Regions from separate parts of the Dickeya chrysanthemi NCPPB 402 genome, predicted to be linked through region 2. Evidence: predicted binding sites of a transcription regulator. Region 2 holds the regulator's gene; each other region holds the start of a gene.
What was found. The regulator PurR, encoded in region 2, represses purine synthesis genes. The targets are predictions, from matches to a motif close to CANGCAAACGTTTGCNTG.
Positions count from the first base shown of each region.

Region 1 (10,047 bases), 640 kb from region 2:
GGCATCCTGACGGCTGGCAATCGTATAACCTTTCGACTGCATAACCTGCGTCAACACCGCCCACAAACTGCTGTTGCGCGCATTATTTTCCAGTAACAGCGTAGCGGTATTACCCGATACCTGACCGCGGGAACCATTCAACAAAGCCAATGGCTGCATCGGCGGACGAATATCCAACGCCTTGCCTACCGGCCCATTCTGGTTGACCGGAGGAATATCGAAATCCCCATTCTGCAACGGCAGAATCAAACCGGGCGGCACATCCAGCGCCCGGTGATCAGGAGTTTTCAGATAGGATTCATCGCCGTTGACCTGACGCTTGTAGCGTTGATCGCTGGTACAGGCGGCCAGCAACATGATCAGCGAAACACCGACAACCTTTGCCACCATCGACTTTTGCAATGAAGAACTCATCAAATCTCCCTAACGGTTACAGCAGACCCGCCTGCTTCATAGCCTGCGCCATCACGTCGCGACCGGCATCGGTCAGCGGCGTCATCGGCAGACGAAGCGTATCGGTCGCCATCAATCCCAATGCCTTACAGGCCCATTTCACCGGAATCGGATTGGGTTCAACAAACAGCTTCTGATGCAACGGCATCAAGCGCTGATTCAGACGGCGGGCTTCGACGAAATTCCCTTGTGCCGCCAGCTCGCACAGCGAGGCCATTTCACGGGCCGCGATGTTGGCCGTCACGGAAATCACGCCGTTGCCGCCCAGTTGCATAAAGTCCAGCGAGCTGGCGTCATCGCCGCTCAGCAAAATGAAATCTTCATGAACCAGCTCTTGGATCTGGCTAACCCGGCTTAAGTTCCCGGTCGCTTCCTTGATGGCGACAATATTTTTGATTTCCGACAGACGGGCGACGGTTTCCGGCAACATGTCACAACCGGTACGAGACGGCACGTTGTAGAGGATCTGCGGCAGGTCGGTATGTTCGGCAATCGCCTTAAAGTGCAGGAACAAACCGTGCTGAGTCGGTTTGTTGTAATACGGCGTCACGGTCAGACAGCCGGCTACGCCGGTACCGTTGAAGCGCTGGGTAAGGGAAATCGCCTCAGCAGTCGAATTAGCGCCGGTACCGGCGATCACCGGAATACGGCCATCGCTTAATTCCAGCGTCAGCATCACCACATCGCCATGCTCATCGTGGCTCAAGGTGGCGGACTCGCCGGTGGTGCCCACCGACACAATTGCGGACGTGCCGCTAGCGACATGATAATCAATCAGTTTTTTCAGGCTTGCACGATCAACGGCACCTTTATCGTCCATCGGCGTAACCAGAGCAACAATACTACCCGTAAACATTGGCCATCCCCTCCACAAACAAGTGCTTCATGGTACTTTTGACTTCTATGCAAAAGCAAGCTTACAACCGCGGTTGTCAGCGCTTGGCAGGTGGTTTTTTTTATGTTTACCATGTTACTCCCAACATTTTGTACAGGAAGCACTATTTTGCCTCGCCCACAAGAACACTATCTGGTCATTACCGCGTTGGGGACCGATCGTCCCGGTATCGTCAATACGATCACCCGCCACGTTAGTAGCTGTGGTTGCAACATCGAAGATAGCCGACTTGCGATGCTGGGCACGGAGTTCACCTTTATCATGCTGCTCTCCGGCAGTTGGAACGCGATTACGCTCATCGAGTCTACTCTGCCGCAGAAAGGCGCCGAACTGGATTTGCTGATTGTGATGAAACGTACCGAATCGCAGTCCCGCCCGCCGATGCCGGCTACCGTGTGGGTCAAAGTGGATGTTGCCGACTCACCACACATCATCGAACGCTTTACTGATCTGTTCGATTCCCATCAAATGAACATCGCTGAGCTGGTCTCCAAAACCCGCCCCGCCGATGGCGATATGCCGCCGCAACTGTACATCCAGATTACGGCGCACAGCCCGGCGGCGTTGGCGGGTTCAATTATTGAGCCGGCCTTTTATCAGCTATGTACAGAACTGCACGCACAAGGCAGTATTAGCGTTGTGAACTATCCACAGCACGAAGAGAAAGATGGAGAGTAGTGATGACCACACTGAAAGCCGGTGATATTGCACCGAAATTTAGCTTGCCCGACCAGGATGGCGAACAAGTTAATTTGGCCGACTTCCAGGGACAACGGGTGTTGGTGTATTTCTATCCCAAGGCCATGACGCCAGGTTGCACCGTGCAAGCCTGTGGGCTTCGCGATAACATGGACGAGCTGAAGAAATTCGGCGTTGAGGTTCTGGGGGTAAGCACCGATAAGCCGGAAAAACTGTCCCGTTTTGCGGAAAAAGAACTGCTGAACTTTACCCTGCTGGCCGACGAAGATCACCAGGTAGCGGAACAGTTCGGCGTCTGGGGTGAAAAAAACTTTATGGGAAAAACCTATGACGGCATTCACCGCGTTAGTTTTCTGATCAATGCTGAAGGTCACATCGAAAAAGTCTTCGATGATTTCAAAACCAGTAATCACCACGATATCGTGCTGAATTACCTGAAGGGCGCCTGACGCTTTTCCACGCCTGATTAATTGCCGACGCGTTATTCGATGCGTCGGCAAACCGTTTTTCATACCGCATTTTCCGTTGTTAAGTCGCCTTTTTCCCCTGTTCGTGTTTCATTGTGTGCCGTCGCTGGCTAAGATGATGACCATTCTTTCAGGCTGTTCGAAAGGTTGTATTCGTTATGTCCTCTCGGTTCAAACAGACGGTCATTGCCATGCTGGCAGGCGCGCTGCTAAGCGCAAGTCCTCAGGGATTCCCGGCCACGACCCAGGACACGCTGCCGGATATCGGCACCACCGCCGGCGGCACGCTCAGTATTAATCAGGAACTGGTGATGGGAGATTTTTACCTGCGCCAGCTACGCGCAGGCGCACCGTTGATTAATGACCCGCTGCTGTTGCAATACATCAATCAGTTGGGGGGACGGCTGGTTAAATCCGCCGACTCCGTGCGTACGCCGTTCCATTTCTTCCTGGTTAATAACGACGAAATCAACGCCTTCGCCTTCTTCGGCGGCAATGTGGTGCTGCATTCCGGGCTATTCCGTCATGTAGAAAATGAAAGCGAGCTGTCCTCGATACTGGCGCACGAAATATCCCACGTCACTCAGCGCCATCTGGCTCGCGCGATGGAAGCGCAGAAAGCCAGCGCGCCTCTGGCCTGGGCCGGCGCATTCGGCTCATTGCTACTGGCGATGGCCAACCCACAGGCAGGTTTTGCCGCACTCAGCGGGACGCTGGCAGGGGCGCAGCAAAGCGTCATCAGTTTTACCCAATCCAATGAACAGGAAGCGGATCGCATCGGGATTCAGGTACTGCAACGCGCCGGGTTCGACCCGCAGGCAATGCCTAATTTCCTGCAACGGCTGGCAGACGCCTCGCGTTACGCCACCAAACCACCGGAGATGCTGCTGACGCACCCGTTGCCGGAAAGCCGGCTGTCGGACGCCCGCAATCGCGCCAACCAGATGAAATCGACGCCGGTGCACTCTTCGCAAGATTTTTTGTTCGCCAAGGCGCGCGTATTGGGGATGTATGGTTCACAAGACAACCCGTACGGCGCCGCGCTACTGGATAATTGGGCTAAAGGCAACGCACGTGAGCAACAGGCGGCGCAATATGGGCGCGCCATTCGCGCTTATCAGGCCAAGAAATACGATGACGCACGCGCCACGCTCCAGCCGTTACTGGATAAGTCGCCGTCAAACCCCTGGTTTCTTGATTTGATGACCGATATCGATATCGGCCAACAGCGCGCCGACCAGGCCGCCGCCCGTTTGCAGAAAGTGCCGGATGCGCAAGACAACCCGGTGTTGCAGCTCAATCTGGCGAATGCGATGGTGGAAAGCCGCAAGTCGGCCGATGCTATCCGCATTCTGCGTAAATACACATACGCCCATCCCGACGATTCAAACGGCTGGGATTTACTGGCGCAGGCTTGTGCCGCACAGAATATGCGCAGCGAAGAACTGGCGTCACGGGCGGAAAGCCTGGCGCTGACCGGGAAGCTGGATCAAGCTATTCGCTTGCTGAGCAACGCCAGCTCGCAAAGTAAGCTCGGCAGTCTCGATCAGGCCCGCTACGATGCCCGCATCGATCAGCTTCGTGCGCTACAGCAACGTTTCCATCCTTATGAAAAATCTTGAAAAAGGTGAAAGGAATGAGTCAATCGGTAACCATTTATCATAATCCGCGCTGTTCCAAGAGCCGTGAAACGCTGGCCTTGCTGCAGCAACAAGGCATAGAACCGCAAGTGGTGTTGTATCTGGACACGCCGCCGGATGCCGCTACGCTCAGCCAGTTGATAACACAGTTGGGGTTTGCCGGCGCGCGCGAGCTGATGCGCCGCAAAGATGATCTGTACCGGGAGTTGAATCTGGACGACGACAACCTGACCGAGGCTCAATTAATCGAAGCGATGGTCACTCACCCGAAACTGATTGAACGCCCGATTGTGATTGCCAACGGCCGCGCTAAACTCGGCCGCCCGCCGGAGCAAGTGCTGGATATTCTGTGACGGGCCGGATTACAGCCCGAGGATCTCTTTGACGAAAGGAATCGTCAGTTTACGCTGTGCTGTAATGGAGGCGCGGTCCAGTTGGTCCAGCGTCATAAACAGGGTACGCATTTCCCGATCCAGCCGTTTCAGCAGAAAACGGCTAACGTCTTCCGGCAATTCAAAACCGCGCAACCGGGCGCGTAGCTGTAGCGCTTCGCCCTTCTCTTGATCCGACAGCGGCTGCAGCCGGTAGATCTGCCCCCAATCAAGACGCGAGGCCAAATCAGCCAGTTGCAGATTGATCTGACGCGGCGGACGATCGCCGGTGATCAGCAGCCGGGTGCGCCCGCCTTCCTGAATACGGTTGTAGAGATTAAACAGCGCCATTTCCCACACCTCGTCGCCGGCTATCGACTCAATATTATCGATGCACACCAACGCCAGCTGTTCCATGCCTTCCAACACATCCGGAACGAAATAGGCGCGTTTATCCAGCGGGACATAACCGACCGCACGGCCGAGACGCGATAACTCTGCACAGGCGGCATGCAACAAGTGGCTACGTCCACCGCCTTCGCGTGACCAAAAATAGATGTAGCTGCCGTGTTCCTGATCCAGCGTCGTGTGAATGGCAGCCAGCAGAGACGTGTTTTCTCCCGGATAGAAACTGGCGAAAGTTTCGTCATCGGGTAAGTAGAGTGGCAATGATAACTGTGCCGGTGTGTTCAGAAGCACCTCAAACCAAACAGGCAGGAAAACGGGACAAGTTTAGCATAGAAACCTTTTGCGATTGAACCGGCAGACCGCCGGTTCGCCGCATTGCCCGCCAACATGCCGACGGGCCGGTAAATTATTGTGCGGAAGTTCGCTCATCCGCCGCATCAATCACCTCTTCCTCCTTGTTGAACAGGCTGATAACGCGGAACACCACACTCAGAATGACCCCAACCACGGTGGCCAGCGCCATCCCTTTCAGTTCGACCGCACCCAGATGGATCTTCGCGCCGCTGACGCCAATGATCAGGATCACTGACGTCAGGATCAGGTTCTGCGCCTTGTTGTAATCCACTTTGGATTCAATCAACACCCGAATACCGGATGCGGCGATAACGCCGTACAGCAGCAGCGACACGCCGCCCATCACCGGAACCGGCACCGCCTGGATTGCCGCCGCCAGCTTACCGACGCAGGAGAGCAGAATCGCAATCACCGCCGCCCCGCCAATAACCCAGGTACTGTAAACCCTGGTGATCGCCAGCACGCCGATATTCTCGCCATATGTCGTGTTCGGGGTGGAACCAAAGAAACCGGACAACATGGTAGAGACGCCGTTGGCGAACAACGAACGGTGCAGACCCGGTTCGCGCATCAAATCCTTCTTCACGATATTGGCGGTCACCACCAGATGACCAATGTGCTCGGCCACCACCACCAGTGCGGCCGGCAACACCGTCAACATCGCCACCCACTCAAAGCGCGGCGTATAAAAAGTCGGCAAGGCGAACCAGTGCGCCTGAACGATCGGCGTCAAATCCACCATGCCCATCGCGAAAGAGAGCGCATACCCCACCAGAACCCCGATCAGGATCGGAATAATCGCCAGAAAACCACGGAACAAGACGGAACCCAGCACCGTGACCACCAACGTCACCAGCGAGACGGTGACGGTTTTGCCGTCCATCTCCGTCCCCGTAGCCGGCAGCAGCCCTGCCATGTTGGCCGCCACGCCCGCCAGCTCCAGCCCGATCACCGCCACAATCGCGCCCATCGCCGCCGGCGGGAAAATCACGTTCAGCCAGCCGGTTCCGACTTTTTTCACCAGCAACGCCACCAGACAAAACAGCGCGCCACACAGAATAAAACCGCCCAGCGCCACTTCATATCCCTGCGGCAACAGCAAAAATACCGGCGAAAGAAACGCAAAACTGGACCCCAGATACGCCGGGATTTTTCCTTTACAGATAAACAGATAGAACAGCGTACCAATACCGTTGAACAGCAGTACCGTCGCCGGATTGATCTTGAACAGGATCGGCACCAGTACGGTGGCGCCGAACATCGCGAACAGATGCTGGAAACTCAGCGGTATCGTTTGCAAAAGCGGGGGGCGTTCACTGACGCCGATGGCGCGACGAGTCATCGTGTTTTCCTCTGTGTCTCAGACTGAAAAATACCGGGAACCCCGGCAGAAAGTTCAGCGTCGACCACTTTCCATCGACGCTGAAAAAATCTCGCCATCCGTGGAATGCGCAGGGACAATCCGTTAAGTCAGAAACGGGCGGTTCATACGCAAAAAAAAAGCCGACTCTACAGTCGGCCGGCTATCACTTGGTACCAAACAGCTTGTCGCCTGCATCGCCCAGGCCCGGCATAATGTAGCCGTGTTCATTGAGGCCCTTGTCGATCGACGCGGTATACAGCTCCACATCCGGGTGCGCTTTTTCCAGCGCGGCGATACCTTCCGGCGCCGCCACCAGTACCAGCACCTTGATGCTGCGGCAACCCGCTTTCTTCAGCAGATCGATAGTGGCAATCATCGACCCGCCGGTCGCCAGCATCGGGTCAACGACCAGCGCCATACGCTCATCAATATTGGACGCCAGCTTCTGAAAATAGGGCACCGGCTCCAGCGTTTTTTCGTCGCGGTACATCCCCACCACGCTGATGCGCGCACTCGGTACGTTTTCCAGCACCCCTTCCATCATGCCGAGGCCGGCACGCAGAATCGGTACGACGGTAATTTTTTTACCTTTGATTTGGTCGACTTCAACCGAACCGCACCAGCCTTCGATGGTCACTTTTTCCGTCGCCAGATCGGCGGTGGCTTCGTATGTCAGCAGACTGCCGACTTCAGACGCCAGTTCACGGAAACGCTTGGTACTGATATCGTGCTCGCGCATCAGACCTAGTTTATGTTTGACGAGCGGGTGTTTCACCTCGACGATTTTCATTACTTTTTTACTCCCCATCGGCAGTGGACGGCCAAAAAAATCGCGGGATTATACCGCTTTTTCAAATGTACGCCATAGATTCAAGTCTGATCCAAATCAAGCAAAAACGGAAATTATCGCCGTCAATCCGCTACCCCGCCGACAACGGCCGTCGCCCTGTGCCGACGAAACCGCCACAGGCGAAAGACACCGCTCGCAAACGTTTGCTTACGCTGCTAGAATTAGCGCGCTCCATTTTTTAAACCAATCGTAACCTCCGTGGGGACTTCCGCAGTGACCGATAAAACCTCTCTCAGCTATAAAGACGCAGGCGTGGATATTGATGCTGGCAATGCATTGGTAGACCGTATCAAAGGTGTAGTGAAACAGACCCGTCGCCCGGAAGTTATGGGTGGATTGGGCGGTTTCGGTGCCCTGTGCGCCTTACCGCAAAAATACCGCGAACCGGTACTGGTTTCCGGTACCGATGGGGTGGGTACTAAACTGCGTCTGGCGATGGACCTGCAACGTCACGATACGATTGGTATCGACCTGGTGGCGATGTGCGTCAACGACCTGGTGGTACAAGGCGCCGAGCCGCTGTTCTTCCTGGATTATTACGCCACCGGTAAGCTGGATGTGGACACCGCAGCTCGCGTTATCACCGGTATCGCCGAAGGCTGCAAACAATCCGGCTGTGCGCTGGTCGGCGGCGAAACCGCTGAAATGCCCGGCATGTACCACGGCGACGATTACGACGTAGCCGGTTTCTGCGTCGGCGTGGTCGAGAAAGCCGAGATTATCGACGGCAGCAAAGTACGCGAAGGCGACGCGTTGATCGCACTGGCCTCCAGCGGCCCGCACTCCAACGGTTACTCGCTGATTCGCAAAATTCTTGAAGTGAGTGGTGCTAATCCGGAACAGGTGCAACTGGATGGCAAACCGCTGGCTGACCATCTGCTGTCGCCGACTAAAATCTACGTTAAATCCGTGCTGTCGCTGATCGAAAATGTGGACGTACACGCCATTTCCCACCTGACCGGCGGCGGCTTCTGGGAAAACATTCCGCGCGTACTGCCGGAAGGTATGCAGGCGACCATTGATGAATCCAGCTGGCAGTGGCCGCCGGTATTCCAATGGTTGCAGCAAAACGGCAACGTCAGCCGCCACGAAATGTACCGCACGTTTAACTGCGGCGTAGGCATGATCATTGCTCTGCCGGCCGACCTGGCGGATAAAGCCATCGAACACCTCAACGGCAATGGTGAAACCGCCTGGAAAATCGGTGTCATTACCCGCACCGACGGCGGAGAAACCGTGGTCATTCAGTGATGAAAAACATCGTCGTCCTGATTTCTGGTCAGGGGAGTAATCTGCAGGCGTTGATTGACGCCTGCCAGCATGGACGTCTTGCCGGGCGAATCACTGCGGTGCTGAGTAACAATCCCGATGCGTTCGGGTTGGAACGCGCCCGTGACGCCGGCATCGCTACCCATGCGTTGCTGCCCGGCGATTACGCCAGCCGAGCCGATTTTGATGAGGCGCTGGCAATCGAAATCGAGAAATATCAACCCGATGTGGTGCTGCTGGCCGGATACATGCGTATCCTCAGCGCCGGATTCGTCGCTCGTTTCCTCGGCAAAATGCTGAATATCCACCCGTCGCTGCTGCCGAAGTATCCCGGTCTGCACACCCATCGCAAGGCGCTGGAAAACGGCGACAGCGAGCACGGCACGTCGGTACACTTCGTGACCGAAGAACTGGACGGCGGCCCGGTTATCTTGCAAGCCAGAGTGCCGATTTTCCCCGGTGATACCGAGCAGGATATTCAGGAACGGGTGCAAACGCAGGAGCACAGCATCTATCCGCTGGTCGTCGGTTGGTTTCTGGCCGGACGTTTGGCGTTGCGCGACCATCAAGCCTGGCTCGACGGCGAGGTTGTTCCTCCCGGCGGTTACGCCGCCGAATAAAGACCACCCTCTCGCCCCGGCGCATCGCATTACCGGGGCGTTATTCCGCTCATCTGTTCATAACGCGTCCATCCCGGGCCGATCTCTTTTTTTCTGGATAATGACCTTCGTCACAAAGGTTACGGAATTGTATGTAACCGCTTTCATCACTGTGACCTGACTCACGCAGTCTCTCCATAACGCCTGACAGAATAGGCCCGAACAGCTTGAGTGTCAGAGGGCGCCCCGTGAACTTTTTCTTCTGTGGTGAGTATGCATGATTACCATCCGTGATGTCGCGCGTCAGGCGGGCGTTTCCATTGCCACGGTTTCCCGTGTGCTCAATAACAACAATGCGGTCACCCAGCAAACGCGCGAGCTGGTGTTGCAAACGGTCGAGCAATTGGGCTATCGCCCGAATGCCAATGCGCAAGCGCTGGCATCGCAGGTCAGCGACACTATCGGCGTGGTGGTGATGGACGTGTCGGACCCGTTCTTCGGCGCGATGGTCAAAGCGGTGGATACGGTGGCGCAGCGGCTGCAAAAGCATGTACTGATTAACAATTCCTATCATCAGGAAGAAAAGGAACGGCATGCTATTGAAGTGCTGATACGCCAGCGCTGCAACGCGCTGATCGTGCATGCCAAAGCCTTATCCGACGAGGAATTAGCGGCGTTT
Region 1 is NZ_CM001974.1:3,376,790-3,386,836, forward strand. Features, by position in the region: gene bamC (outer membrane protein assembly factor BamC) at 1-414, opposite strand, end outside; gene dapA (4-hydroxy-tetrahydrodipicolinate synthase) at 431-1,309, opposite strand; gene DCH402_RS14840 (glycine cleavage system transcriptional repressor) at 1,457-2,026, shown strand; gene bcp (thioredoxin-dependent thiol peroxidase) at 2,029-2,496, shown strand; gene bepA (beta-barrel assembly-enhancing protease) at 2,673-4,136, shown strand; gene arsC (arsenate reductase (glutaredoxin)) at 4,151-4,507, shown strand; gene hda (DnaA inactivator Hda) at 4,517-5,224, opposite strand; gene uraA (uracil permease) at 5,340-6,629, opposite strand; gene upp (uracil phosphoribosyltransferase) at 6,814-7,440, opposite strand; gene purM (phosphoribosylformylglycinamidine cyclo-ligase) at 7,714-8,751, shown strand; gene purN (phosphoribosylglycinamide formyltransferase) at 8,751-9,389, shown strand; gene galS (HTH-type transcriptional regulator GalS) at 9,646-10,047, shown strand, end outside.
Region 1: a site for PurR is predicted at 7,633-7,650, ahead of purM (phosphoribosylformylglycinamidine cyclo-ligase). Genes of this name have one in related genera too.

Region 2 (10,047 bases):
AACGCCTGCTGAGTTTGATGCGCGATGCGGTCCCGACGTCCGGATCCGTTGAGGTTCGCCACCACCGGCGTCAGCGCCATCAGTAAACCGTGGCCGAACAGGATGACCGGTAGCCAGATAGAGGTGCCGACCGCTACGGCTGCCATATCGGTAGCGCTGTAAGAGCCCGCCATAATGGTATCTACCACACCCATCGAGGTTTGCGAGACTTGAGCGATGATGACTGGAATAGCCAGCGCCAGCAACTGACGGGCCTCTGATAAGTACTTCTGCACGAAAACACCTTCCTAAAGCAGGATGGAGAGAGATCTCTAATGGAGGAGAGAAAGACAATCATCCTTTATTTATACGAAAAAAGATGAAGTATTGTAACGATTTGCCAACCGTAAACCAATGATCGACTGACCGAGAATGATCCCGTTTGGTTTTCCTGATGATATGGTGCAAACTGCCTGACATTAGTGAACGTTGTCACTTCCGAGAACCAGTCCGTCTGGTTATACCGCTGTTGTTGCGCGTTCACGCCTATTACTAATCTGGAGGCAAGATCAACACCATGTTTACCGGTATTGTTCAGGGCACGGCGACCGTCGTGTCTGTTGATGAAAAACCCAATTTCCGCACTCATGTCGTTCAACTGCCCCCCGAACTGTTGCCGGGGTTGGAAACGGGTGCATCCGTAGCACACAATGGTTGTTGTCTGACCGTCACGGCTATCGACGGCGATCGGGTCAGTTTTGACTTGATCAAAGAAACGCTGCGGTTGACCAACCTGGGGGAAATTCACGTCGGCGATCGGGTCAATGTGGAACGCGCGGCTAAATATGGCGATGAAATCGGCGGGCATGTGATGTCCGGCCATATTATGTGTACGGCGGAGATTGTAAAAATTCTGACGTCGGAAAATAATCATCAGATCTGGTTACGGCTGTCTGATGAGCTGCAAATGAAGTATGTGCTGCACAAAGGATTTATCGGTATCGACGGCATCAGTCTGACGGTGGGCGAAGTCACCCGCAGTCGTTTTTGCGTGCATCTGATTCCGGAAACGCTTCAACGCACAACGCTGGGTCAGAAGCGTCTGGGCGACCGCATCAACATCGAAATCGACCCGCAAACTCAGGCCATCATCGATACGGTTGAACGTGTCATGGCGCGTCAGGCGCAGCAACAGGAGCAGGCTGCTGCGCAGGCGGAGCAGGGCGAATAAGCACTTCTTCCCTGACATGTTCTCCCATCATGAAAACCGGCAGCCAGGCTGCCGGTTTTTTGCCATCGGGATGTGGATTTGCCGGGTGCCAGGATTATCTGGGGACTCGCAAGCCGTCCTCTACACCGCCCACACTGAATACTATCTGCCAGAGCTGAATATCACGTGCGCGAAACGAGCCAGCGCAGACGTTAAGGTAGTAGCTGAACATCCGCTGGAAGCGTTCGGAATAACGTTCTGACAACGTTGGCCAGTGTTGCTGGAAACGTTCATGCCAGGCCATCAGTGTGCGGTCGTAGTCTGCGCCGAAATTGTGCCAGTCTTCCATCACCAGATAGGGCTCGCTGGCCTGGGCGATATGCTGCACTGAAGGCAGGCAGTAGTTGGGGAAAATGTACTTGTTCATCCAGGCGTCAACTTTCAGGTTAGTTTCATTGGTGCCGATAGTGTGCAGCAGGAACAATCCGTTAGGTTTGAGGTTTTTTCTCACTACCCGGAAATAGGTGTTGTAATTTTTGGGGCCGACATGCTCGAACATGCCGACGGAAACGATGCGATCAAACTGTTGATTCAGGTCGCGATAGTCCTGTAGCAGGATGTTAACATCCAGATGTCGGCAGCGCTGCTGCGCCAGCTTTTGCTGTTCGCGGGAGATGGTGACGCCGGTGACGCTGACGCCATAGTGATGTGCGGCGAATTCCGCCAGCCCACCCCAGCCGCAACCGATATCCAGCAATGTCATGCCGCGACGCAATTGCAGTTTTTCGCAGATTAAGCGCAGCTTGTCCTGTTGCGCCTGCTCCAGCGTTTCAGCCTGTTTCCAGTAACCGCAGGAGTATTGCATATAGGGATCGAGCATCAGGGTGAAAAGATCATTACCGAGGTCGTAATGCTCCTTGCCCACGATCCAGGACCGACGGCGGGACTGCAGATTGCTCAGGCGAGCCATCAGGATTCGTAAAGTATCGCGCCAGCGGTGGGGCAGTTGGCTGTCCAGTCCCACGCGTATCGCTCGGTGGAAGAACATGTCCAGCCGCTCACACTCCCACCAGCCATCCATGTAGCTTTCGCCCAGACCTAACGAGCCTTCGCGCAGTATGCGTTTGTACATAAAGGGATTTTTTACCTGAATGTCAAACGGGCGTGAGCCGTTAATGGCGATGTCGGCGGTCGATAGCATTTCATTAACAATTTGGAACCAGGGATGATGAGGGGTACCCAGTTCCTCCACATAAGATGAACTCATAACTTCTCCCTACCTTGTCAGATAAATGTGTTTACAAGGAATAAACCAGACAAATATCACGCTGGAGGGTGTTCAACGAACCCCATCCATTGTCTATCCCTGAGAGTCTCAGAGGAAAATAAGAGAAAAGCCGGTACGAAAGGCATCTACCCCGTTCGTGACAAACGGTACGGCCATTATTGCCAGGGTAGAAAAAGTAAGGCGATGCGCTATGTTGAAAAACATCGTCTGATCATAGTTATTGTCGTCAGCGATAGTGACAAGTGTATGACTGCTTTAACCCGCCGACAAGATTCAGCGGGCTAAAGTAGCACGGAGAAACAATACGTCATGTATTCATCACATGCGTTATCGCTATATGCGGTGCGGCATAGCGCCTGACGGCAAGGGCGCGCAGCGATAACGAAATCGTCTGAATATTAACGACGATAATCGAGGTATGGGCCGTCGGCAACGGAGCGACGCTCGATCAGAGTAGGGTGTACTTCAATCGTTTGTGCTTCCTCGCGTTTGCTGGTAATGCGGTCCAGCAACATGGAAAATGCCGCCTGCCCCAGACGTTCTTTCGGTTGATGAATGGTGGTGAGCGCTGGAGTAAAATAGCGGGAGTGACGCACATTATCGTAACCGATCACTGAAATATCTTGCGGTACGCGTAGCCCAAGTTCGTCGGCCGCGCAGATGGCGCCCATCGCCATGATATCACCGCCGCAGAATACCGCCGTCGGCCGCTGTTTTTGGGCCAGAATTTGATGCATGGCTTTATAGCCGGACTCCGGCTCAAAATCCCCCTGAACCACCCACTCTTCGCGCAGGGAAATGTCGGCTTCCTTTAACGCTTTCAGGAACCCCAGGTAACGTCCGCTACCGGTATTGCGCTCCTGCGAGCCGGGAATGGCACCGATATCCCGATGACCGCGTTCAATCAGATAACGTCCAGCCATGTATCCGCCGGCAAAGGCGTTATCAATAATAGTATCGGTAAAATCGTTTTGTGCTTCGCCCCAGTCCATCACCACCATCGGGATATGACGGTAATCCGCCAGCAGGGATAGCAATTCGGGTGGGTACTCGGCACACATCACCAGCAGGCCGTCGACACGCTTTTGCGCCAGCATGGACAAGTAGGCGCGCTGTTTATCCTGATTGTTATGAGAGTTACACAGGATTAGCGTGTAACCCCTGGCGTAGCAGCTGTTTTCTACCGCCTCGATAATCTCGGCGAAATAGGGTGCTTCGCTGGAGGTAGCCAGCAGGCCGATGGATTTCGTGTGGTTGACCTTCAGGCTGCGAGCCACTGCACTCGGGGAATAATGCAATTCATCGATGGCTGCGCGTACCGCAGCCTTGGTCTCTTCGGCGACGAAACGTGTTTTATTGATCACGTGTGATACGGTTGTGGTTGAAACGCCTGCGCGTTTTGCCACATCTTTGATCGTTGCCATCTAAAGCGACTCCTGAACTCATCTGTGACAGTAACGTGTCTGTTACAGCATTAAAATAGGGTGTTAATCGTTTGCCTGCGTGAATTCATCTCCTGCCGGACAACAAGGCAACATTTCAGGAGGAGATATGCCGAGGTGTGTAGCTTGAAGGGAGGGCTGACGCTTCGACCAACGCAGTGTATACAGTAAACTGCGAATTCTGGCCGATCCAGAGCAAAAGTGGAAGAGGCAATTCGTGTTATCTCTGTGATGCGCAAACCGGTTTTTTGATATCGGCTGGGTAATAATAAACCTATACTTTATGTGTTTCCTCTTGCCTGCCGAGAGAGGGATTTTATTCATACACAATGGGATGACGGCGATCATCAGTCACATACAGGAGAATATTATGGATACGAATCTGAAAATGTCGCTGTTCAGTACGGTGGTTGCACTGGCGGTGATCATTATCTTCGGCTTCACAGCGGTATTGAACTGATAGCGGATCGCCGGCGGCGTAATGTCCGGGTTTCAACAGCCTGAGGCAAAACAGCGGTGAAAACAGAAAGGGGCGCTAAGCCCCTTTTTGTCGTATTTACGTCGAGTCGTGTAGCGCCTAACGAATGGTTTTCGGCGTCACCACGCGGCGAGCGCCGACGTAATGATCCTGCCAGTAATCTTCACTCAGTTTACTGATCTTGATATCAGCGCCGGTGCGTGGCGACTGAATGAATCGGCCATTGCCCAGGTAGACGCCCACATGATCGGCGGCTCCACGGTTGGTGATACGAAAGAAGACCAGGTCGCCGCTTTCCAGTTCGCTTTTCTTAATTGGCGCCGCGTCACGCAAATGGAACATTTCATTGGCTGTGCGTGGAATCGGGATTTTCACCACATCTTTATAGGCGTAATACACCAGCCCGCTGCAATCAAAGCCCGAATACGGTGTGGCACCGCCCCAATGATAAGGCTTGCCGATTTGGCTCATCAGCTTATTCATCGCGGTTGACTTGGCATGCTGATAACGTTTTTGGTGCGCGGCGCTGATAGTCAGCGCGGCCTTGTCCTGTTTACCTTTTTTATTTTTACCGTGCGATGAGACCGAGGCAATATCTTCTTCGGCGATTACCGCTTTGCCTTTTTTGGGGGAGTATTTGACTCTCACCGACTCATGCGCGTTACGGTTATTTTTGGCCGTAGCAGGCGGCTCTTTTTTCGTCGTTTTGTTGGCTGCCGCTTTAGTCGGCGGGCTTTTTTCCTGCTTCTGCGGTTTACCGGTAGAGTGGGCTGAAGCCGCTGCCGTCACAGGCTTTTTATCACCAGATTTGGCGCTTTTATCATGAGCGGATGATGTCGTTTTCGCTGGTGCGTTTTGGGTCGTCTTTTCATGTTGTTGAGAGGGCGCCGTACCTTTTTTATTGGCATTTTTGGCGACCTTATTTTTTTTGGACTCATCAAGCGCTTTGTTTGCCGTTTCTACACCCGATTTACGCGGCAACGCGGACGCGCCATGCGGATTAGCCAGCGCCAGATTCGCAAACAAATTACTGAAAAATAATAAAAAGAGCGTAATAAATAAACGCATAATAATTCTGACCGAATGTTGTCCTCAATCGTTCAATCTTTACAGTATTCCCGAAAATGGCCTGATAAAAAAGCGGGAGATAGACTTATGTTACTACAAAATAGTGAGAAAACGTTAACAACGGTGTTTGCTGCTTAATTATCAGTCAATTTGGGTTACCTTATGCTGATATATCGTCGACCGGATAAAACCTTACAAAAGATAGCGTTTTTTTGTGGTCGTCGCTATCGTTAGAATATAAAACAACAGAGGCGGTATGGCATGGTCTGCCGCGAGTCACATGAACAGCCGTTGATGGGCTGTTCATCACGCGCTTGAGGAAGCAATAGAATGACGACAACGACACTTGAAAAGATTCAGCGCCAGATCGCTGAAAACCCGATTCTGCTGTACATGAAAGGTTCTCCCAAACTGCCGAGCTGTGGTTTTTCTGCCCAGGCGGTTCAGGCGTTGTCGGCGTGCGGCGAACGTTTTGCCTATGTGGATATCCTGCAGAACCCGGATATTCGCGCCGAATTGCCTAAATATGCCAACTGGCCGACATTCCCGCAATTGTGGGTCGATGGTGAGTTGGTTGGGGGATGTGACATCGTGATTGAGATGCATCAGCGCGGTGAACTGCAACAACTGATTAAAGAAACGGCGGATAAGTACCGTTCACAGCAGACGGAACAGCAGTAATTCTTCTGTATCAGGCAGCCATGTGCTGCCTGATATCACCGCTATCACCACGCGATTATTGTGTCTTGTGGTTCGGCGAATACATGACGTGATCGTGCGCGTTACCCTTTGTCTTCGTCGACGGCCAGCGATGTTTCGGTATCCGTATCAATACCGGAGGCGAGCGGCCAGCCGCCCATACGCTTCCAACGATTAACCAGTTCACAAAATAGTTGCGCCGTTCGTTCGGTGTCATAGAGCGCTGAATGAGCCTGACTGGCATCGAAGGGAATATTTGCTGCGATACACGCTTTAGCCAGCACGGTCTGCCCCAGCACTAATCCGCTTAGCGCCGCCGTATCAAAGGTGGCGAAAGGATGGAACGGATTGCGCTTCAGGCCGCAGCGCTCTGCCGCCGCCATCAGAAAACTATGATCGAAGGTAGCGTTGTGCGCCACGATGATAGCGCGATTGCAGTCCTGTTCCTTGATTCCCTTGCGTACCGACTTGAAGATTTCATGCAGCGCTTCATATTCACTCACTGCGCCGCGTAGCGGATTGGTCGGGTCGATGCCGTTGAAGGCAAGCGCTTCGGGCCGCAAAATAGCGCCTTCAAAAGGTTCGATGTGAAAATGTAAGGTGGCGTCCGGCTGTAACCAACCGCTTTCATCCATTTTCAGCGTTACGGCTGCAATTTCCAGCAGCGCATCGGTTTTTGCGTTGAACCCAGCGGTCTCTACATCAATAACAACAGGGTAAAAGCCCCGAAAACGCGCATTCAGCGCGTTCAGGTTGTTTTTTTCAGCCATTCGTTTCTTATTTCTTCAGCAACATACAGTGTTGCATTATGGCAAATTATGTCGGGGGATGCAGCAAACCCGATATGACGACGCAGCGCGCGTTCCCCCGGGAAGACCTACGTCTAAACAGACGAAACGGATCAGTTACCCAAACCTTGACCTGCTTGTGAACGCTCGATCAGTTCAATCTTGTAGCCATCGGGGTCTTCAACAAAGGCAATTACTGTGGTACCGCCTTTGACCGGGCCGGCTTCACGCGTTACTTTGCCGCCCGCCTGACGGATACGCTCGCAAGCGCCGGCGACATCATCGACGCCGAGCGCGATGTGGCCAAAGGCCGTCCCCATTTCATAACTGTCTACATCCCAGTTGTAAGTCAATTCGATCACTGCGCCTTCGCTTTCCTCGGTGTAGCCGACAAATGCCAGGGAATACTTATATTCGGGATTATCGCTGGTCCGTAACAGACGCATACCCAGTACCTTGGTATAAAAGTCGATAGCACGTTGCAAGTTGCCGACACGTAGCATGGTGTGAAGTAAACGCATAATGACCCCTATCTTGATCAGTGGGTTAACCGCCTGGCCGATACCGGTTGTGTTCCGCTACCGCCTGAAACAATAGGGCCTGAGTATAGCGTCGTTGTCAGGGGGAGTTCAAACCTGTGGGGAGAAGTGTTGATTTTATGCGCGTTTGCTGAAAAATAGGCATGATAAACGATAATATGGCAGTTAATTGTGCATTAACGCTACGTAATGCTTGCCAGTAGCGACGATCAAGGCTTCAATAAAGGCGCCAGATGAGGAGGTCTTGTGGCTGAGCAGCTCGAGCTTTTTCCCGTTCCCAATCCATGCCGCGGTATCTGCCAGGCGGATGACCGAGGGTTTTGTCGCGGCTGTTTTCGAAGTCGCAATGAACGTTTTAATTGGGGAAAAATGAGCGATGCACAAAAACAGGATGTGCTACGGTTATGCCGTCAAAGGATGAAACGCTCGCAACGAAGTGAAAAAAATTCTGCTCCCTCAGAACCTGAACAACCAGCCTTGTTTTAATCGACGTGGTGATATTTAATGACATAAATTAAGTTCAAGATCATTTTTAATTAATTATTATTTGCTAGAATAGATTGATAACAATAAGACATTTTTTATTAAACTTTCGTTTTAAATCAGAGTTGATTGCAATCCAGGGAAGTTGCTTAGTATGCTAACTATAAGGAGAAGTGATGGAATTGCCGTTAGGTTCTGATTTAGCCCGGTTGGTTCGTGTATGGCGTGCTTTGATTGATCATCGATTGAAGCCTCTAGAGCTCACTCAGACACACTGGGTCACATTGCATAATATTCACCAACTGCCTCCAGGGCAGTCCCAAATTCAGCTTGCCAAAGCGATAGGAATAGAACAGCCTTCGCTGGTGCGTACATTAGATCAACTGGAAGACAAGGGGTTAATTACCCGACACATTTGCGCCCATGATCGACGTGCCAAGCGAATCTTGTTAACAGATATGGCGGATCCTATCATCCAGGCCGTTAATGATGTTATTGATCAGACGCGCTGTGAAATATTAAATGGCATTACCCCTGAGGAAGTGGATGAGTTAGCCACTATTATCTCTCGACTGGAAAAAAACATATTGGCATTACACGAGAGCCAGTCTTAATTAATAGAAAGTAAATGTCCTGGTAGTCGAATTCGAATTTCAGGAAATATATACCCAAAATAATTCGAATTGCAGGATAAAACGCTTGCGTGTTGAGCAATGCGTTAGCTCTTCAGGGTTAAGGTGCGTTATCGGCCTTTAACGCGGCAATCGAGTGAATTTCAAGATGCTTACGCTCGGTAAGCGACTGAGATAATGTACAACGCGGTGGGAGCAGTGTTGTATCGATGTGTCGCAGCCCTGAAGGGAGCAGCCCAAGGATGAGCAGAGCAATACGGCAATGATCCTGCAATTCGAAGCATGGCGTATAGAGTATGAATGACGATGTAGCTGAATGTTCGCGCCGAATAGATGACATAAAAAATCACCACCCATTGGGTGGTGATTGATAATTGAATATTAACGAGGAGATACGGTGATGGCGCGGCCATTGCTGGCCATCGCTACACGTTGACCCGCGTGGAATTTAGTATCGCCTTGTTTTTGTACCACCATGATAGTGCTGCCGTCGTCTTTACGGATTTCCAGCTCAACACCCTGAACGCGGTTAACCGCGCCTTCAACACTGTTGCCGGCAACGCCGCCCGCCACTGCGCCTGCTGCAGTTGCCAGATTGCGGCCAGTACCGCGACCGATGGTGTTACCCACCAATCCCCCCAGTACGGCGCCACCGATAGTGCCGATGACATTATTTTCTTCTCCAGCCTGGATTTGCACCGGGCGGGTGGAAACGACGGTACCATAAGTTACGGTTTGAACTTGCTTGGCCTCGGATGCACTGTAAACGTCTCCTGACAGGGTGCTGGTATTGGCGCAACCAGCCAGTGTGATACCTGCTAAAGTGATCACGAGAAAACGTTTCATCATAGAAAGACTCCTGTTATAGCTGTGTCTGTGTCGGGGGCGCAGCCTAAGCCGACGAATTATCTCTTTGTCGCACTATGGCGTGGTCTAACGCACCATTCTACTGTTTCGATTGACGTTAAGGATAGAATAGCGCGACTAAATTGATAATAAACGCGTTATAAAGTTCCTTGTGAATGTGTTTTTTCTGAAAAAACCGGTGAATGCGATGGGGTACTTGTACTGGCATCCGACTGACAAAAAAGACAAAATTGAACCCGATACACCGTTGACCAACGAGATGCGCCTGGCGGATGAGGTCATGGCGCGACAGTCGGTCATTGACATAACAAAGGTAACCCCATGAGGTCTGGAAGATATATTGGCGTGATGTCCGGCACCAGTCTGGATGGTATCGATGTGGTGCTGGCCGCCATTGATGAGCACACCGTGGCGCAGCAAGCCAGTTATTGTCATCCGCTGCCGCCGGCGATTCGCCAGACGATACTGAGCATGAATCAAGGGCAGGCAGTGACGCTTTCCGAATTGGGGAAGCTTGATACCCGGCTCGGCGCGTTGTTTGCCGAGGCGGTACAAGCGCTGTTGCGTCAAACCG
Region 2 is NZ_CM001974.1:2,732,701-2,742,747, reverse strand. Features, by position in the region: gene DCH402_RS12280 (MATE family efflux transporter) at 1-275, opposite strand, end outside; gene DCH402_RS12275 (riboflavin synthase) at 557-1,210, shown strand; gene cfa (cyclopropane fatty acyl phospholipid synthase) at 1,305-2,456, opposite strand; gene purR (HTH-type transcriptional repressor PurR) at 2,876-3,901, opposite strand; gene cydH (cytochrome bd-I oxidase subunit CydH) at 4,290-4,379, shown strand; gene DCH402_RS12260 (C40 family peptidase) at 4,497-5,465, opposite strand; gene DCH402_RS12255 (Grx4 family monothiol glutaredoxin) at 5,796-6,146, shown strand; gene rnt (ribonuclease T) at 6,248-6,934, opposite strand; gene gloA (lactoylglutathione lyase) at 7,066-7,473, opposite strand; gene DCH402_RS21410 (DUF1289 domain-containing protein) at 7,738-7,977, shown strand; gene slyA (transcriptional regulator SlyA) at 8,151-8,588, shown strand; gene DCH402_RS12235 (outer membrane lipoprotein) at 8,988-9,455, opposite strand; gene anmK (anhydro-N-acetylmuramic acid kinase) at 9,795-10,047, shown strand, end outside.

Region 3 (10,047 bases), 1.8 Mb from region 2:
ATCCGTACCGAGGATATGGACCAGATGGCGGAAATGGGGGTCGCGGCGCATTGGGCCTATAAAGAGGGCGAGAGCAGTAGTACGACGGCGCAGGTACGTGCCCAACGCTGGATGCAAAGCCTGCTGGAGCTACAGCAGAGCGCCGGTAGTTCGTTCGAATTCATCGAAAGCGTTAAATCCGACTTGTTTCCGGACGAAATTTACGTGTTCACGCCGGAAGGCCGCATCGTCGAGCTGCCCGCCGGCGCGACTCCGGTGGACTTTGCTTATGCGGTACATACCGATATCGGCCACGCCTGTGTCGGCGCACGCGTCGATCGCCAGCCGTATCCGCTGTCGCAAGCCTTGTCCAGCGGGCAAACGATCGAAATTATCACCGCACCGGGCGCCCGCCCGAACGCCGCCTGGCTCAACTTCGTCGTCAGCTCCAAAGCACGTGCAAAAATTCGCCAAATGCTGAAAAACCTCAAGCGTGACGATTCCGTCAGCCTGGGGCGCCGCCTGATCAACCACGCATTAGGTAGCGGCCGTAAATTGTCTGATATTCCGGAGCAAAATATTCAGCGGGAGCTGGAGCGTATGAAGCTCGCCTCGCTGGACGACCTGTTGGCGGAGATCGGTCTGGGTAACGCCATGAGCGTGGTGGTCGCGCGCAATTTGCTGGAAGAACATACGGAATCCGGTACGGCAGGTATCCGCAAGTTGCCTATCAAGGGTGCCGACGGCGTATTGATCACGTTCGCCAAATGTTGTCGCCCCATCCCCGGCGACCCAATCATCGCGCATGTCAGCCCCGGTAAAGGGCTGGTGATTCATCATGAGTCCTGCCGCAACATCCGTGGCTACCAGAAAGAGCCGGAAAAATTCATGGCGGTAGAGTGGGATGAAGTGACCGAGCAAGAGTTCATGACGGAAATCAAGGTCGACATGTTCAACCATCAGGGAGCACTGGCTAACCTGACGGCGGCGATCAGCGCATCGAACTCGAATATCCAGAGTATCAACACCGAAGAACGGGATGGCCGGGTGTACAGCGCCTTTATTCGCCTCACCACGCGCGACCGTATCCATCTTGCGAATATTATGCGCAAGATCCGCGTGATGCCGGACGTGATTAAAGTCAACCGTAACCGAAATTAGCCTGTTATGACCCCAGAACGTTATACACGTATCCGCGAGATGCTCAACAACCGTCAGCCTGATCTGACCGTGTGCATGGAGCAGGTGCATAAACCTCACAACGTATCCGCCGTTATCCGTACGGCCGATGCGGTTGGCGTACATCAGGTACATGCAGTATGGCCGACAAGCCGTATGAAAACCCTGGTGTCTACCGCCGCCGGCAGCAATAGCTGGGTACAAGTAAAAACCCACCGCACCATTCAGGACGCCGTCGGCCATCTTAAAATGCAGGGAATGCAAATTCTGGCGACCAACCTGTCTGCCGACGCGGTCGACTTCCGTGATGTGGATTACACTCGACCTACCTGCATCCTGCTCGGGCAGGAAAAAACCGGTATCTCCGCCGATGCGCTGGCGCTTGCCGATCAGGACATCATCATTCCGATGATCGGTATGGTGCAATCGTTAAACGTTTCTGTGGCCTCCGCATTGATTCTGTACGAAGCGCAGCGTCAACGTCAGTTGGCCGGCATGTACCGCCGCGAAGATAGCCCTCTGGATGAAGAAGAGCAGCAGCGCCTGATGTTCGAAGGGGGTTACCCGGTGCTGGCGCGCGTCGCCAAACGCAAAGGACTACCACGCCCACACATTGACCAGACTGGTCAGGTGATTGCCGACGCACCCTGGTGGGCGGCGATGCAATCCACGGAGCAATAATGAATAGCCGCCTGCTGCATACCCAGCCGTTGAGCACCCTTGCCGGCGTCGGGGCCAGCCAGGCGGAAAAACTGGCCCGTCTCGGTCTGGAGACAGTGCAGGATCTATTATTGCACTTGCCATTACGCTATGAAGACCGTACCCACCTTTACCTGATTAACGACCTGCTGCCAGGCATGTACGCCACCGTTGAAGGCGAAGTACTACGCAGCGACATCACCTTTGGCAAACGCCGGATGCTGACCTGCCAAATCAGCGACGGCAGCGGCATGCTCACGCTACGCTTCTTTAATTTTAACGCCGCCATGAAAAATAGCCTGTCGCCGGGTCAGCGGGTGCTGGCATACGGAGAAATACGGCGCGGTAAGCTGGGCGGCGAAATGATCCATCCGGAATACCGGGTGCAGGGCGAAAGCGCGAATGTCGAGCTACAGGAAACCCTGACGCCGGTTTATCCCACTACCGAGGGGGTACGGCAGGCGACGCTGCGTAAACTGACCGATCAGGCGCTGGAACTGCTGGATACCCAGCCGATTGACGAACTGCTGCCCCAGGAAATGCGCCACGGGCTGATTAGCCTGCCGGACGCGTTGCGCACTCTGCACCGCCCGCCGCCGGATGTGAAACTGGCTGAACTGGAGCAAGGGAAACATCCGGCGCAACAACGTCTGGTGATGGAAGAACTGCTGGCGCACCATCTGAGTATGCTGGCGGTGCGTGCTGGCGCACAACGCCACCGGGCACTGGCGCTGGGTACCAAAGACGACCTGAAGCAACAACTGCTGGCTGCGCTGCCGTTCAGCCCTACCGGCGCGCAACAACGGGTGGTGGCGGAAATCGAACAGGATATGAACAAGCCATTTCCGATGATGCGCCTGGTTCAAGGCGATGTCGGTTCCGGTAAAACACTGGTAGCCGCTCTGGCGGCATTGCGGGCCATCGCTCACGGCAAACAGGTGGCGCTGATGGCGCCTACCGAACTGCTGGCTGAACAACATGCGGCCAACTTCCGCCGCTGGTTCGAGCCGCTGGGTATCGAAGTGGGCTGGCTGGCCGGCAAACAAAAGGGCAAGGCGCGGCAAGCCCAGCAAGAGGCCATCGCCAGCGGACAGGTCGCCATGGTGGTCGGCACCCATGCTATTTTTCAGCAACAGGTACAGTTTAACGGCCTGGCGTTGGTGATAATCGATGAGCAACACCGGTTTGGCGTGCATCAGCGGCTGGCGTTGTGGGAAAAAGGCGAAGAACAGGGCTTTCACCCTCATCAATTAATCATGACCGCCACCCCGATCCCCCGTACGCTGGCGATGACCGCTTATGCCGATCTCGACACTTCGGTTATCGATGAACTGCCGCCGGGCCGTACGCCGGTTACGACGGTCGCGATTGCGGATACCCGGCGCGATGACATCATCCAGCGGGTGCACAATGCCTGTCTGCAGGAAGGTCGGCAGGCGTACTGGGTCTGCACCCTGATAGAAGAATCCGAACTGCTGGAAGCGCAGGCGGCCGAAGCCACTTACCAGGAACTGAAAGCGGCGTTACCCGAGCTTGCTGTCGGCCTGGTGCATGGACGAATGAAAGCACAGGAAAAGCAGGCGGTTATGGAGGCATTCAAAACCAATCAGCTGCATCTGCTGGTCGCCACCACGGTGATTGAAGTCGGCGTGGATGTGCCGAATGCCAGCCTGATGATCATCGAAAACCCGGAACGGCTGGGGCTGGCACAGTTGCATCAATTGCGCGGCCGCGTTGGTCGCGGTGCTGTCGCTTCTCACTGCGTGTTGCTGTACAAATCGCCCTTGAGTAAAACAGCGCAAATGCGGCTTCAAGTCCTGCGTGATAGCAACGACGGTTTCGTTATCGCCCAGCGCGACCTGGAAATTCGGGGGCCTGGTGAATTGCTCGGCACCCGTCAAACCGGTAACGCCGCCTTCAAAGTGGCCGATTTACTGCGCGATCAAGCATTAATTCCACAGGTTCAACGGGTATCGCGCCATATCCATGAGCACTACCCGGAACATGCCAGAGCGTTGATCGAACGCTGGTTGCCGGAACGTACCCGCTATACCAACGCCTGAGAATGACTCGCGCGCCTTGTTTTCTTTCGTCTTCGTTCGATTCAGCCTGCCTGTAAAGTCAGCATAGCATTACACTCATGCCTATTCCGGGCGATAAGTAAATCCCATCCCGCAATCGATTGCTTTTACAGTGCAGATGATTAAAATGCGTTTTTTGCCGTTCAGGAGCGCCCACAATCATGAGTCTTTCCACCACCGAGTTACCTCAGGCCGATGCCGCCAAACCGGCTCATAGCGAACTGATTTACCGCCTGGAGGACCGGCCTCCTTTACCGCAAACCCTGTTTGCCGCCTGCCAACACCTGTTGGCGATGTTTGTTGCGGTCATCACTCCGGCACTGCTGATTTGTCAGGCGCTGGGTCTGCCTGCGCAGGATACGCAACACATCATCAGTATGTCACTGTTCGCTTCCGGTCTGGCTTCTATTCTGCAAATCAAAACCTGGGGACCGGTCGGCTCCGGCCTGCTGTCCATTCAGGGTACCAGCTTCAACTTTGTTACCCCGTTGATCATGGGTGGCATGGCGCTGAAAAACGGCGGTGCGGATGTGCCGACGATGATGGCGGCGTTGTTCGGCACGCTGATGCTCGCCTCCTGCACCGAAATTCTGCTGTCGCGTGTTTTGCACCTGGCGCGCCGCATTATTACGCCGCTGGTTTCCGGTATCGTCGTCATGATCATCGGCTTGTCGCTGATTCAGGTTGGCCTGACATCAATCGGCGGCGGTTTTGCCGCCATGAGTAACCATACTTTTGGCGCGCCGAAGAACCTGCTGCTGGCGGCCGTCGTACTGGTCGTCATCATCATCCTGAATCGCCAGCGCAACCCTTACCTGCGCGTCGCATCGCTGGTTATCGCCATGGCTATCGGTTATCTGGCCGCCTGGATGATGGGTATGCTGCCGGAAAGCACCGGCACACCCAATCAGTCGCTGATTAACGTGCCTACCCCGTTGTACTACGGCCTTGGCTTTGACTGGAATCTGTTGATTCCGCTGATGCTGGTATTCATGGTGACCTCACTGGAAACCATCGGTGATATCACCGCTACCTCCGATGTCTCCGAGCAACCGGTCAGCGGCCCGCTCTATATGAAACGCCTGAAGGGCGGGGTACTGGCGAATGGCCTGAACTCCTGCCTGTCCGCCGTGTTCAATACCTTCCCTAACTCCTGTTTTGGGCAAAATAATGGCGTGATTCAACTGACCGGCGTTGCCAGCCGCTATGTGGGTTTCGTGGTGGCATTGATGCTGATCGTACTGGGCCTGTTCCCGGCGGTGAGCGGTTTTGTGCAACATATTCCAGAGCCCGTGTTGGGTGGAGCAACTATCGTGATGTTCGGCACCATTGCAGCTTCTGGGGTCCGTATCGTCTCCCGCGAGCCGCTTAATCGCCGGGCCATTATGATTATCGCGCTGTCGCTGGCCGTTGGTCTGGGCGTCTCCCAACAACCGCTGATTTTGCAGTTCGCACCGGAATGGCTGAAAACGCTGTTGTCGTCGGGCATTGCTGCGGGCGGCATCACAGCAATCGTATTGAATCTGGTCTTTCCTCACGAAAAAGAGTAAGCCGGGCTTCCAGAAATTTTTTGTCTTACGTGATAATAAGGGCCGATGGTGTAACATCGGCCCTTATTTATCGTCTGTAATAAGTTACCTATTGAGACAACAGGATAATTACGGCATAACACCATCATCCCTTGTGACTGGCGCGGACCTAAGCAATGAAACTTATCGGGAAACTTCTTCTCACACTGCTGTTACTGGCGCTGCTGGCTGTAGTGGTGCTGTATGTACTAGCCCAGACGGAATGGGGCGCCAGGCATATCAGTCAATGGGTTAACCAACGTACCGAGTACCAGGCGTCATTCAGAAAAATGGCGCATGACTGGTCGTCCCCTGGTAGCATTCAATTACTGGATGTCAGTTTAGGTCATAAAAATCAACCAATTACACTGGTTGCGCAGCGTATCGCTGTGGGATTTAGCGTACGTCAGATTACGGATCCGCGTCATTTTTCCAGCCTGACGTTGGAAGGCGGCACCCTCAATCTGGGTCAGACGGATTTTACCTTGCCGATTGAAGCGGATGTTCTGCAACTGAAAACCATGGCGCTGCAGGCACAAGACGGCGATTGGCGATTGAAGGGCGAACAGGTAACCGGCGGTATTACGCCGTGGCAGCCAGAGCCAGGCGCTCTGCTGGGTAAGAAAGCCGCTTTCCAGCTCAGCGCAAACGCGTTGTTGCTCAATGACCTGCCGGCAAGCAAAGTCCTGGTGCAAGGGCAGTTTAATAACCGGCAATTGACGCTGGAGAACTTCGGTGCCGATGTGGCGCGAGGCGAACTGACGGGCAATGCCTCCCGGGCAGCGGATGGCAGTTGGTTGGTTAATAATCTGCGGCTGAGCAATGTTCGGTTGCAGACTCGAGCATCAATGGCAGACTTCTGGCAACCGGTGACTCGCCTGCCTGCAGTAACCGTCAATCGCTTTGACCTGATCGATGCCCGTATCGAAGGGCAAAATTGGGCCTTCACTGATTTGGATGTCACCCTGCAAAACGTGACGTTTCGGCAAAATGACTGGCAAAGCGACGACGGTTCGCTGTCATTCAATGCCACCGATATCGTCAACGGCAACATGCATCTGGTCGACCCGATCGTCAGTCTGGATTTGTCGAAACAGGGCGTGAATATCAAACAGTTTTCTACCCGCTGGGAAGGCGGTCTGTTGCGTACCAGCGGTAGCTGGCTGCGCAGCAACCAGCGACTAACGCTGGACGAATTGGTCGTAGCAGGCATGGAATACACACTGCCGGCAGACTGGCGTCAACGTTGGCAACAAACGCTGCCCGACTGGCTGGCAGAGGTGGAGCTGCGGAAATTCAGCGCAAACCACAACCTGCTTATCGATATCAACCCGGATTTTCCCTTCCAGCTTACCGCGCTGGACGGTTTCGGTAACAATCTATTGCTGGCGCGCAACCACCAGTGGGGCGTATGGCAAGGCGCACTTAACCTGAACGCCAGCGACGCCACCTTCAATAAAGTCGATATTCGTCGCCCATCATTGGCGTTAAACGCCAATGACAACCAAATCTCGCTGACGGATTTGAGCGCGTTTACTCAAAGTGGCCTGCTGGAAGCCAGAGCAGTCATTGCACAGCAGCCTGCCCGAACTTTCACGCTGGACCTGACCGGCAAAGCCGTAGCGTTCGATGTTCTGACCCGTTGGGGTTGGCCGGTTCCCGCCACTGCGCCCACCGGCAACACCAACCTGCAGTTACACCTGAACGGCCGGCTGGAAACGGCAAGCCCGCTGAAACCGACACTCAACGGTACATTGCAAGGCATCGATAGCGCCGGGCACACCATCAGCCAGGCCATGCATCAGGGAACGGTGGCGGAGAGTACGCCCGCGGCAGCCCCCACGCCCACAGTACCTGCGACACCGCCGTCTGCGCCGGTTGAACAACCTTAAGCACAAAATAAACAGCCACCGTCATGGTGGCTGTTTCATATTCATACCCGGTTTTCAGAGTTAGCGAATCGCGGAGCCACCTTGCTCCAGCAATTCATTCTGATCTGGCGGCAGCACAATGTAGATGCCTTCAAATACCGCACCTTTTTTATCATTGCCAAACAGCTCCACCTGTAACTGTACCCGCGCTTTGCGTCCACGCGCCAGCCGGTCCAGATCGCCGCTCAGCGATCCTAAATCCGCCACTGCACTGGGGCGCCCGGTTACCGGCGTGCTGTAGCGAATATGCGCATCCGCCAGAATAATGGTGCCGCCCAGTTGCCGTTCACGCAGCAGCAACCAGATAAGCCCCCACCCGGTAAGCGTCGCCAGCGAAAACATACTGCCGGCAAACAGCGTATGATGCGGATTCTGGTTCCCCGTTTCCGGCATGGTGGTAATAAACTTCTGCCCGGTGTACTGACTGATGCGTACCCCCATCTTTTCACTCAACGGGATATGGTTGTACCACGCTTGCTGTAACTGACCACACCAGTCCGGACGATGCAGAATATCATCCAGCGTGGCCACCGGCTTAATCATCAAAAAGTGGCGCACCGGCGTCGTCATCGGCGTGGTAATTTCCCCCTGATTCACAAAACCAAGACGGGAGAAAAACGCCATCGCATCCTCACGGGCGCTACATACCACCCGCTTTACGCCTTCCTGACGCGCCACCGATTCCAGCGCCATTGCCATCAGCGTACCAAGCCCTTTGCGCTGAACATCAGGATGAACGGCCAGAAAACGTATCGATGCTTCATTGTCGGCATTGATTGAGAGACGGCCAACCGCCACCAAATTACCTTGCCCATCAACGATGGTTTGATGGTGAGCCAGCGCATCATAGGCATCACGCTCGGAGCCTAGCGGCTGATGCAGCGGTTTACGCAACATTTCCCAGCGGAACTGGTAATAAGCATCCAGCTCTTCAGCGCTTTCCGGTACTCTCAGGTAGTACATAACCGCCCCTCTCAACGCATACTTATTATTACAGCTTAACGTCAGCTTACATCCGCAACCAGACTATACCTACCGTTAGGGCTATACCTACCGCCAGGACTATACCTGCAGCCAAAAAGTGACAGGCCCGTCGTTCACCAGAGAGACCTGCATATTCGCCGCAAAACGACCGGTTTCCGTCGTCAGGCCATGCTCGCGACACTGACCAACAAAATACTGATACAACCGATCGGCTTCTGCCGGGGCGGCACCACGGGAAAAACTGGGACGCATACCCTTTTGCGTATCCGCCGCCAGCGTAAACTGCGACACCACCAGCAAACTACCGCCGACTTGCTGTACGTTCAGGTTCATCTTGTCGTTATCATCGCCAAAAATCCGATAGCCGATCACCTTTTCACATAATCGGGTCGCTTTTTGTTCGTCATCGCCTTGCTCTACGCCCAGCAACACCAACAATCCACGGTTAATCTCTCCAACACTCTTCCCTTCCACCGCCACACTAGCGGAAGATACTCGCTGAATTAATGCGATCATAACGACCTTACGACTCCTACTTGAAAACCTGGCTGGCAAAAAAATCCGGCACGACCTGCCGATCGCTCACTAAAATAGAGCGGATGCCTAACGCGTTAGCCGCATCCACATTCGCGGCGTTGTCATCAAAAAAGACCGCGTCACTGGCATCAAAACCCTCTTCGCGCAAAACATGATGGTAAATCGCCGCTTCCGGTTTACGCAGGCCGATATCCTGCGACAGATAAAGCCGGTCTGCAGCTTGCTGTACTTCGGGGTATTCATCCGGCCAGAACTGACAATGCAGGCGATTGGTATTGGAGAGTATTACCACGCGATGCCCTTCCTGCCTCAAACGATGCATGATCTCGATCACATCTTTGCGTACACCAATGAAAATGGCCTGCCAACCGGTCGAAAACTGCTCAAAGCTGAGCGAAATTCCCAGTTCATGGCACAACCGCGATGCAAACTCTTCATCGCTGATTTCACCGCGCTCATGCAGCGCAACGGTATGCCCCAACTCAAAGCGCTTACGCAGGGCCGCCAGCGGTGCGCCGCTCAGATTGCTCCACACCCCCAGTACACGATTGAAATCGATATCGATTACGACGTTACCTAAATCAAAGATATACAGCATGTGTCCTCCAGAATGACCAGTAGGTTTTCACTGTAGCGAGAAAAATCCGTGCTGAACAGGGAGGATAAGCAGGATCATAATAAGGTCAAAAATAGTGCAAATTTGGGTGAAGGCAGGAAACGGAAGTCCGAAAAAAACAAAGGCCCCAAATTGGGGCCTTATTGCAAGGCGGCTTCGGTACTCTGCCTCACCCGCCTGAAATATCAATAAAAATAACGAATTACTCGTCCTTGGCGGAACGGTTCGCACGACGACGATCGTTTTCCGTCAGATGACGTTTACGCAGACGGATAGAGGTCGGCGTTACTTCAACCAGTTCGTCATCATCGATGAACTCCAGCGCCTGCTCCAGCGACATTTTCACCGGCGGCACCAGCACGGTAGCTTCGTCGGTACCGGAAGCACGCATGTTGGTCAGTTTCTTACCGGTCAGGCAGTTAACCGTCAGGTCGTTGGAACGGGTATGAATACCGATGACCTGGCCTTCGTAC
Region 3 is NZ_CM001974.1:4,569,138-4,579,184, forward strand. Features, by position in the region: gene spoT (bifunctional GTP diphosphokinase/guanosine-3',5'-bis pyrophosphate 3'-pyrophosphohydrolase) at 1-1,140, shown strand, start outside; gene trmH (tRNA (guanosine(18)-2'-O)-methyltransferase TrmH) at 1,147-1,839, shown strand; gene recG (ATP-dependent DNA helicase RecG) at 1,839-3,920, shown strand; gene DCH402_RS20285 (nucleobase:cation symporter-2 family protein) at 4,100-5,488, shown strand; gene DCH402_RS20290 (AsmA family protein) at 5,644-7,398, shown strand; gene fabY (fatty acid biosynthesis protein FabY) at 7,459-8,400, opposite strand; gene dtd (D-aminoacyl-tRNA deacylase) at 8,500-8,937, opposite strand; gene yihX (glucose-1-phosphatase) at 8,954-9,556, opposite strand; gene typA (ribosome-dependent GTPase TypA) at 9,777-10,047, opposite strand, start outside.
Region 3: a site for PurR is predicted at 4,029-4,046, ahead of DCH402_RS20285 (nucleobase:cation symporter-2 family protein). Genes of this name have one in related genera too.